Regions from separate parts of the Serratia symbiotica genome, predicted to be linked through region 2. Evidence: riboswitches for the same ligand, from Rfam matches in the RefSeq annotation. Region 2 holds a riboswitch; the other holds the start of a gene.
What was found. A riboswitch is a leader RNA that binds a small molecule or an ion and turns the genes downstream of it on or off. The one in region 2 is predicted to bind thiamine pyrophosphate.

Region 1 (3,414 bases), 370 kb from region 2:
CAGCAAGCGTTCTCTCCTCACCTTCCATTACACCGGCCTGGCGTTGCAGCAGCAGTGGGCTGAAGAGTTACTGGATCAAGATCGCATCGATCAGTTGGTACAGTTGGTCGGCAATAAAAATGAGCTTCGCCAAATGCTGTTATCCCAACTCGGCCGCCGCTTTCGCCAAGGAAAACACATTCTACGGGTGCTCTACTATCGCCAACTGTACAACCTGCTGCCCGGCTCAGCACTGCGGCGTTCGGAAACACACTTGGCTCGGCAGATCTTCAGCGGTTTGACGCGGATAAATGAGGAAAATGGGGAACCAGAATCAGATCTTTCCCATCACTGGCAAGTCTTGACGCCACTACACTGGCGTTTTTATCTGCGTCCAGCGATTCGTTTTCACCACGGTCGCGAATTGGAGATGGAAGATGTCATCCGTTCGCTCACCCGCCTGATGCCGCAGCCACTGTTTTCACACATCAAGCATGTGACATCACCATCCCCTCACGTCATCGATGTGCATCTGCACAGCCCCGATTACTGGCTACCATGGTTATTGGGCAGCGTGCATGCGATGATCCTGCCGCGTGAATGGCAAAGCCTGCCGGATTTCGCCCGCCACCCGATCGGCACTGGGCCGTATAGCATGGTGCGTAACCACCACAGCCAAATGAAGATCCACGCCTTCGACGACTATTTTGGCTACCGGGCGCTGATCGACGAAGTGAATATCTGGGTACTACCAGAATTGACTGAAGAGCTGATGCACTCCGGCGTACAATTGCAGGGTGACGACACCAGCAAAAACGAGCTGGAAAGCCGACTGGAGGAAGGCTGTTATTTTCTGCTGTTCGATCAACGCTCACCGCTGGCGGCCGATGCGGCTATCCGTAGTTGGCTGTGCGCACTGCTCAACCCGATTTCCCTGTTGAACAACGCCGAGACTGTCTATCAACGCTACTGGTCGCCCGCCTACGGCCTGCTGCCGCGCTGGCATCATAACCGTACATTGACGCAACAGCCGAAACCGCCAAGCCTGAGCGCGCTGACGATCACCTATTTCAACGAGCACTCGGAGTTCCACGCCATCTGTCAAACCATCAAACCGCTGCTGGCACAACACGGCATCACATTGAGGGTACAGAGCGTGGATTACCCCACCTGGCACCAAGGCAAAGCGCAGAGCGATCTGTGGCTCGGCAGCGCCAACTTCACCCTACCGTTGGCGTTCTCGCTGTTCGCCACTCTGTATGAGATGCCGTTGATGCAGCACTGCATGAGTGAGGATCTGGCCGAGCAAGCCGCACTGTGGCGCGCCAACAGCCTGCCGCTGGCAGCGTTCTGCCAACGGTTGGTCAGCAGCCACCTGTTACATCCGCTGTTTCACCACTGGCTGCAATTACACGGCCAGCGCAGCATGCGCGGTGTGCGCATGAACACCCTCGGCTGGTTTGACTTCAAATCTGCCTGGTTTGCACCGTCAGAGGACTAAATGCGGTTCTTAGCGCCTTTCACTTGCATCGGTTAGTCTTTACAATGGTGCCGTCTCATCGGGGTGCGGAAAAGGGGCTGGCCCTTTTCTGCTGAGAGCACACCCGTCGAACCTGATCCGGTCAATACCGGCGGAGGGATTTGAGCCTAGCGACCCAGCCTCACCGCCTCGCCCCCTCAGATACCCTTGCCCTTTTATTTTTCAGGAGTGCAAAGTGGTCAAAAAAAAATACCTGCCCTGTTTACTGCTGCTGTGCGCCGCATCGGCGCTCGCCAAGCCGACACTGACGGTTTATACCTATGATTCCTTCGCCGCCGACTGGGGCCCCGGCCCAGCAGTGAAAAAAGCCTTCGAGGCCGACTGCGGCTGCGAATTGCAATTCGTCACACTGGCAGACGGCGTATCGCTGTTGAACCGTCTGCGCATGGAAGGCAAAAATAGCGCCGCCGACGTGGTGCTTGGGCTGGACAACAACCTGCTGCAAGCGGCGCAGCAAACCGACCTGTTCGCACCGAGCGATGTGGATACCAGCAAACTGACCGTACCGGGGGGCTGGCAGGATAAAACCTTCGTGCCCTACGACTACGGCTACTTTGCCTTCGTCTACAACAAGGACAAACTGAAAAACCCGCCTAAAAGCCTGCAAGAACTAGTGAGCCGTGACCAACACTGGCGGGTAATTTACGAAGATCCGCGCACCAGTACCCCTGGTCTTGGCCTGCTGCTATGGATGCAAAAAGTCTATGGCGAAAAAGCGCCAGAGGCCTGGCAACAACTGGCGAAAAAAACCGTCACCGTCACTAAGGGTTGGAGCGAAGCTTATGGCCTGTTCCTCAAGGGCGAAGCCGATCTGGTGCTCAGCTACACCACTTCCCCGGCCTACCACCTGATCAAAGAAAAAAAAGACAGTTATGCCGCCGCCCAATTCAGCGAAGGCCACTATCTTCAGGTCGAGGTTGCCGGCAAACTCAAGGCCAGCAAACAGCCTGCGTTGGCGAAGCGCTTCATGCAGTTTATGGTGACGCCAGCATTCCAGAGCAGCATCCCTCTCGGCAACTGGATGTATCCCGTCATCGACACCCCACTGCCGATCGGCTTTGAACAGATGACCACTGTGCAAACCACACTGCAATACCGCACCGACGAAGTGGCTAAACATCGCGGCAATTGGGTTCGGGCATGGCAAACCGCCGTCAGCCACTGATCCCCATTTGGTGGTGGCCTGGGTTGTTGGCCGCAGGTCTGATCCTGACCATCGCCACGCTGGCGCTCGGCTCACTGTGGCACTATGCACCAGAAAGCGACTGGCGCAACTTGTGGCAGGACAGCTACCTATGGCATGTGGTGCGCTTCACCTTCTGGGAGGCACTGCTGTCGGCACTGCTCTCGGTGCTGCCCGCCATCTTACTGGCGCGGGCGCTGTATCGCCGCCGTTTCCCTGGTAGGCAGTGGCTGCTTAGGCTATGCGCCATGACGTTGGTGCTGCCGGTGCTAGTGGCGGTGTTCGGGCTACTCAGCGTCTATGGCCAGCAGGGCTGGCTGGCCACGTTGTGCAGTTGGCTGGGTGTTAACTACAGCTTCTCGCCCTACGGTTTACGGGGCATTTTACTGGCGCACCTCTTTTTTAACCTGCCGCTAGCCAGCCGCCTGCTGTTGCATGCGCTGGAGAATATACCGGTCGAACAGCGCCAACTGGCGGTTCAGCTCGGTATGAACAGTTGGCAGCAGTGGCGCATTGTCGAATGGCCAGCGCTGCGCCGCCAACTCCTGCCGAGCGCTGCACTGATCTTTATGCTGTGCTTCGCCAGCTTCGCCACAGTGCTGGCGCTGGGCGGCGGGCCGCAGGCCACCACCCTGGAATTGGCGATCTATCAGGCGTTGAGCTACGACTACGATCTCAGCCGCGCCGCGCTGCTGGCACTGATCCAGTTGGG
Region 2 (3,414 bases):
CTTGGTGAACAATGTGACCGGCACTCGGCGGCCATCGTTTTCACGCAGCAGGCCGTCGACGATCTTGTGCATATAGTGCAGTGAGAACTCACGGTAATCACGGCCAGTCAATACGCCGCCCCAAGTGTCAAACACCATCACCGACTGCGCACCAGCCTTGATCTGGGCGTTGAGATACAGGATCACGCTGTCCGCCAGCTTGTCGAGCAGTAGGTGCAACGTGGCCGGTTCGGCGTACATCATCTTCTTCAGCTTGGTAAACGCCTTGCTGCTACCGCCTTCTACCATGTAAGTCGCCAGCGTCCACGGGCTACCGGAAAAGCCGATCAATGGCACTTCGCCCTTCAGTTCACGGCGGATGGTACGCACCGCATTCATCACGTAACCTAATTCCACTTCCGGATCGAATAGCGGCAATTTGTCTACATCGGCGCGGCTGGCAATCGTGGAAGAAAAGCGCGGACCTTCGCCAGTTTCGAAATACAGCCCAAGCCCCATGGCATCGGGAATGGTGAGAATATCGGAGAACAGGATTGCGGCATCCAGCGCATAGCGGCGTAGCGGCTGCAGCGTTACCTCACAGGCCAACTCCGCGTTCTTACACAGTGACATAAAATCACCGGCCTGGGCGCGGGTCGCCTTGTACTCCGGCAAATAACGACCAGCCTGGCGCATCATCCATACGGGGGTCACATCCACCGGCTGACACAACAGCGCACGCAGGTAACGATCGTTCTTCAACTCATTCATTTATGAGGCTCCCTTAATCATCTACTCACCATTGTACATTATTCTGCCCATCGCGGTGCCACGCTTGGGCATGCCGATAGATTTCATGCCTTGCAATATACTGGGGATAAGCTTGTAGTTTTTATTCTCCCTCCTATACTGGGGGCATCTTGTCGGAGTGCCTAGCGCCTGATTTATTCAACAAATTGGCCGGGCTGAGACCGTTAATTCGGGATCCGCGGAACCTGATCGGGTTAGTACCCGCGAAGGGAACAAGAGTAATCTATAGCCACAGGCAGGATTTCTCCCGATTTGGGATGCCCCTGCAGCGCCGGCCAGCATCATTACTCCTTCCGAGCTCCAGGCAAGCAACTTTCCCAACCCAACACACTGGAAGGAACTTGCTATGTCTAACGTTAATAACCCCCGCCCCCGTAAAGCGCAACGCGAAGCCGCCCAGCAATTTATCGATACCCTGCAAGGGATGGCTTTTCCCAATTCACGCCGTATCTATCTGCAAGGCTCGCGCAGCGACGTACAGGTGCCAATGCGCGAAATCCAGCTCAGCCCAACATTGATCGGCAATAACGCGGATACCCCGCAGTACCAGCAGAACGAAGCCATTCCGGTGTATGACACTGCTGGCCCCTACGGTGACCCGCTAGCACTGCTTGACGTGCACGCTGGCCTGCCCAAACTACGCGCAGGCTGGATTGAAGAACGCGGCGATAGCACCACCCTGAGCGGGGTCAGCTCCGGTTTCACTCAACAGCGTCTGGCGGATGAGGGGTTAGATCATCTGCGCTTCGAGCACCTGCCGCTGCCACGCAAAGCACAGGCTGGCAAGTGCGTGACCCAATTGCACTATGCCCGCACCGGCATCGTCACCCCGGAGATGGAGTTTATCGCCATCCGCGAGAATATGGGTCGTAATCGCATCCACAGCGAGGTGCTGTGCCAGCAACATCCCGGCCAAAGTTGGGGGGCAAATTTGCCGGAAAACATTACGCCAGAGTTCGTACGTCAGGAAGTAGCCGCTGGCCGCGCCATCATTCCCGCCAACATCAACCACCCGGAATCAGAACCGATGATCATCGGCCGCAATTTTCTGGTGAAGGTCAACGCCAACATCGGCAACTCGGCGGTGAGTTCATCGATCGAAGAAGAAGTGGAGAAACTGGTATGGTCTACCCGTTGGGGCGCAGATACCGTGATGGATCTGTCTACTGGCCGCTATATCCACGAAACTCGCGAATGGGTTCTGCGTAACAGTCCGGTGCCGATTGGTACGGTACCGATCTATCAGGCATTGGAGAAAGTCAACGGCGTAGCGGAAAACCTAACCTGGGAGATGTTCCGCGATACGCTGCTGGAGCAGGCGGAGCAAGGGGTTGATTACTTCACCATTCACGCCGGAGTGCTGCTGCGCTATGTGCCAATGACCGCCAAACGTTTGACCGGCATCGTCTCGCGCGGCGGGTCGATCATGGCGAAGTGGTGTCTGTCACATCATCAGGAAAATTTCCTGTATCAGCATTTCCGTGAGATCTGTGAGATCTGCGCCGCCTATGACGTTTCGCTATCGCTCGGCGATGGCCTGCGCCCAGGCTCGATTCAGGACGCCAACGATGAAGCGCAATTCGCTGAGCTGTACACCCTGGGCGAACTGACCAAAATAGCCTGGGAATATGATGTACAGGTGATGATTGAAGGCCCCGGACATGTCCCGATGCAGATGATCCGCCGCAATATGACCGAAGAGCTAGAGCACTGCCACCAAGCGCCATTCTATACCCTCGGCCCGTTGACCACCGATATCGCTCCCGGCTATGACCACTTCACCTCCGGCATCGGTGCAGCGATGATCGGCTGGTTCGGCTGCGCTATGCTGTGCTACGTCACGCCAAAAGAGCACCTCGGCCTGCCGAACAAAGAAGACGTAAAACAAGGGTTGATCACCTACAAGATCGCCGCCCACGCCGCCGATCTGGCCAAGGGGCATCCGGGCGCGCAGATCCGCGACAACGCCATGTCCAAAGCCCGCTTCGAATTCCGTTGGGAAGATCAGTTCAACCTGGCGCTTGATCCTGACACTGCCCGTACCTACCACGATGAAACCCTGCCACAGGGATCCGCCAAGGTAGCCCATTTCTGTTCCATGTGCGGCCCGAAGTTCTGCTCGATGAAAATCTCGCAGGAGGTGCGCGATTATGCCGCCGCTCAGGAGGTTGCCCAACCGATCGAAGTACAGTTAAACGGCATGGAGAAAATGTCCGCCGAGTTCCGCTCTCACGGCAGCGAGCTGTATCACCGCACCAGCAACCTGCGAGAGGAAATGAGCAATGACTGATATCACTACCCCGTTCCCCGACACGCCGCACAAATTGGGATTGTACCCAGTGGTCAACAGCGTTGAATGGATCGCCCGTCTGCTGGATGCTGGCGTCACCACGCTTCAACTACGCATTAAGGATCTGCCGAGTGAACAGGTGGAAGAGGATACCGCCACTGCCATCGCTTTGGGTAAGCAATATGGGGCGCGGTTGTTCATCAATGATTACTGGCAACTGGCGATCAAACACCGTGCCTATGGTGTACACCTCGGCCAGGAAGATTTGGATAGCGCCGATCTGCTGGCCATTCATCGTGCTGGGTTGCGGCTGGGGGTATCTACCCATGATGACA

Region 1: it holds a riboswitch for thiamine pyrophosphate, as region 2 does, so the genes downstream of both, thiB (thiamine ABC transporter substrate binding subunit) here and thiC (phosphomethylpyrimidine synthase ThiC) in region 2, are expected to answer to the same signal.

Annotation. Positions count from the first base shown of each region.
Region 1 covers NZ_CP050855.1:2,740,039-2,743,452, forward strand. Annotated here, with positions in the region: gene sgrR (HTH-type transcriptional regulator SgrR) at 1-1,480, shown strand, start outside; TPP riboswitch at 1,530-1,637, shown strand; gene thiB (thiamine ABC transporter substrate binding subunit) at 1,695-2,684, shown strand; gene thiP (thiamine/thiamine pyrophosphate ABC transporter permease ThiP) at 2,660-3,414, shown strand, end outside.
Region 2 covers NZ_CP050855.1:3,107,347-3,110,760, forward strand. Annotated here, with positions in the region: gene hemE (uroporphyrinogen decarboxylase) at 1-750, opposite strand, end outside; TPP riboswitch at 894-1,018, shown strand; gene thiC (phosphomethylpyrimidine synthase ThiC) at 1,136-3,079, shown strand; gene thiE (thiamine phosphate synthase) at 3,072-3,414, shown strand, end outside.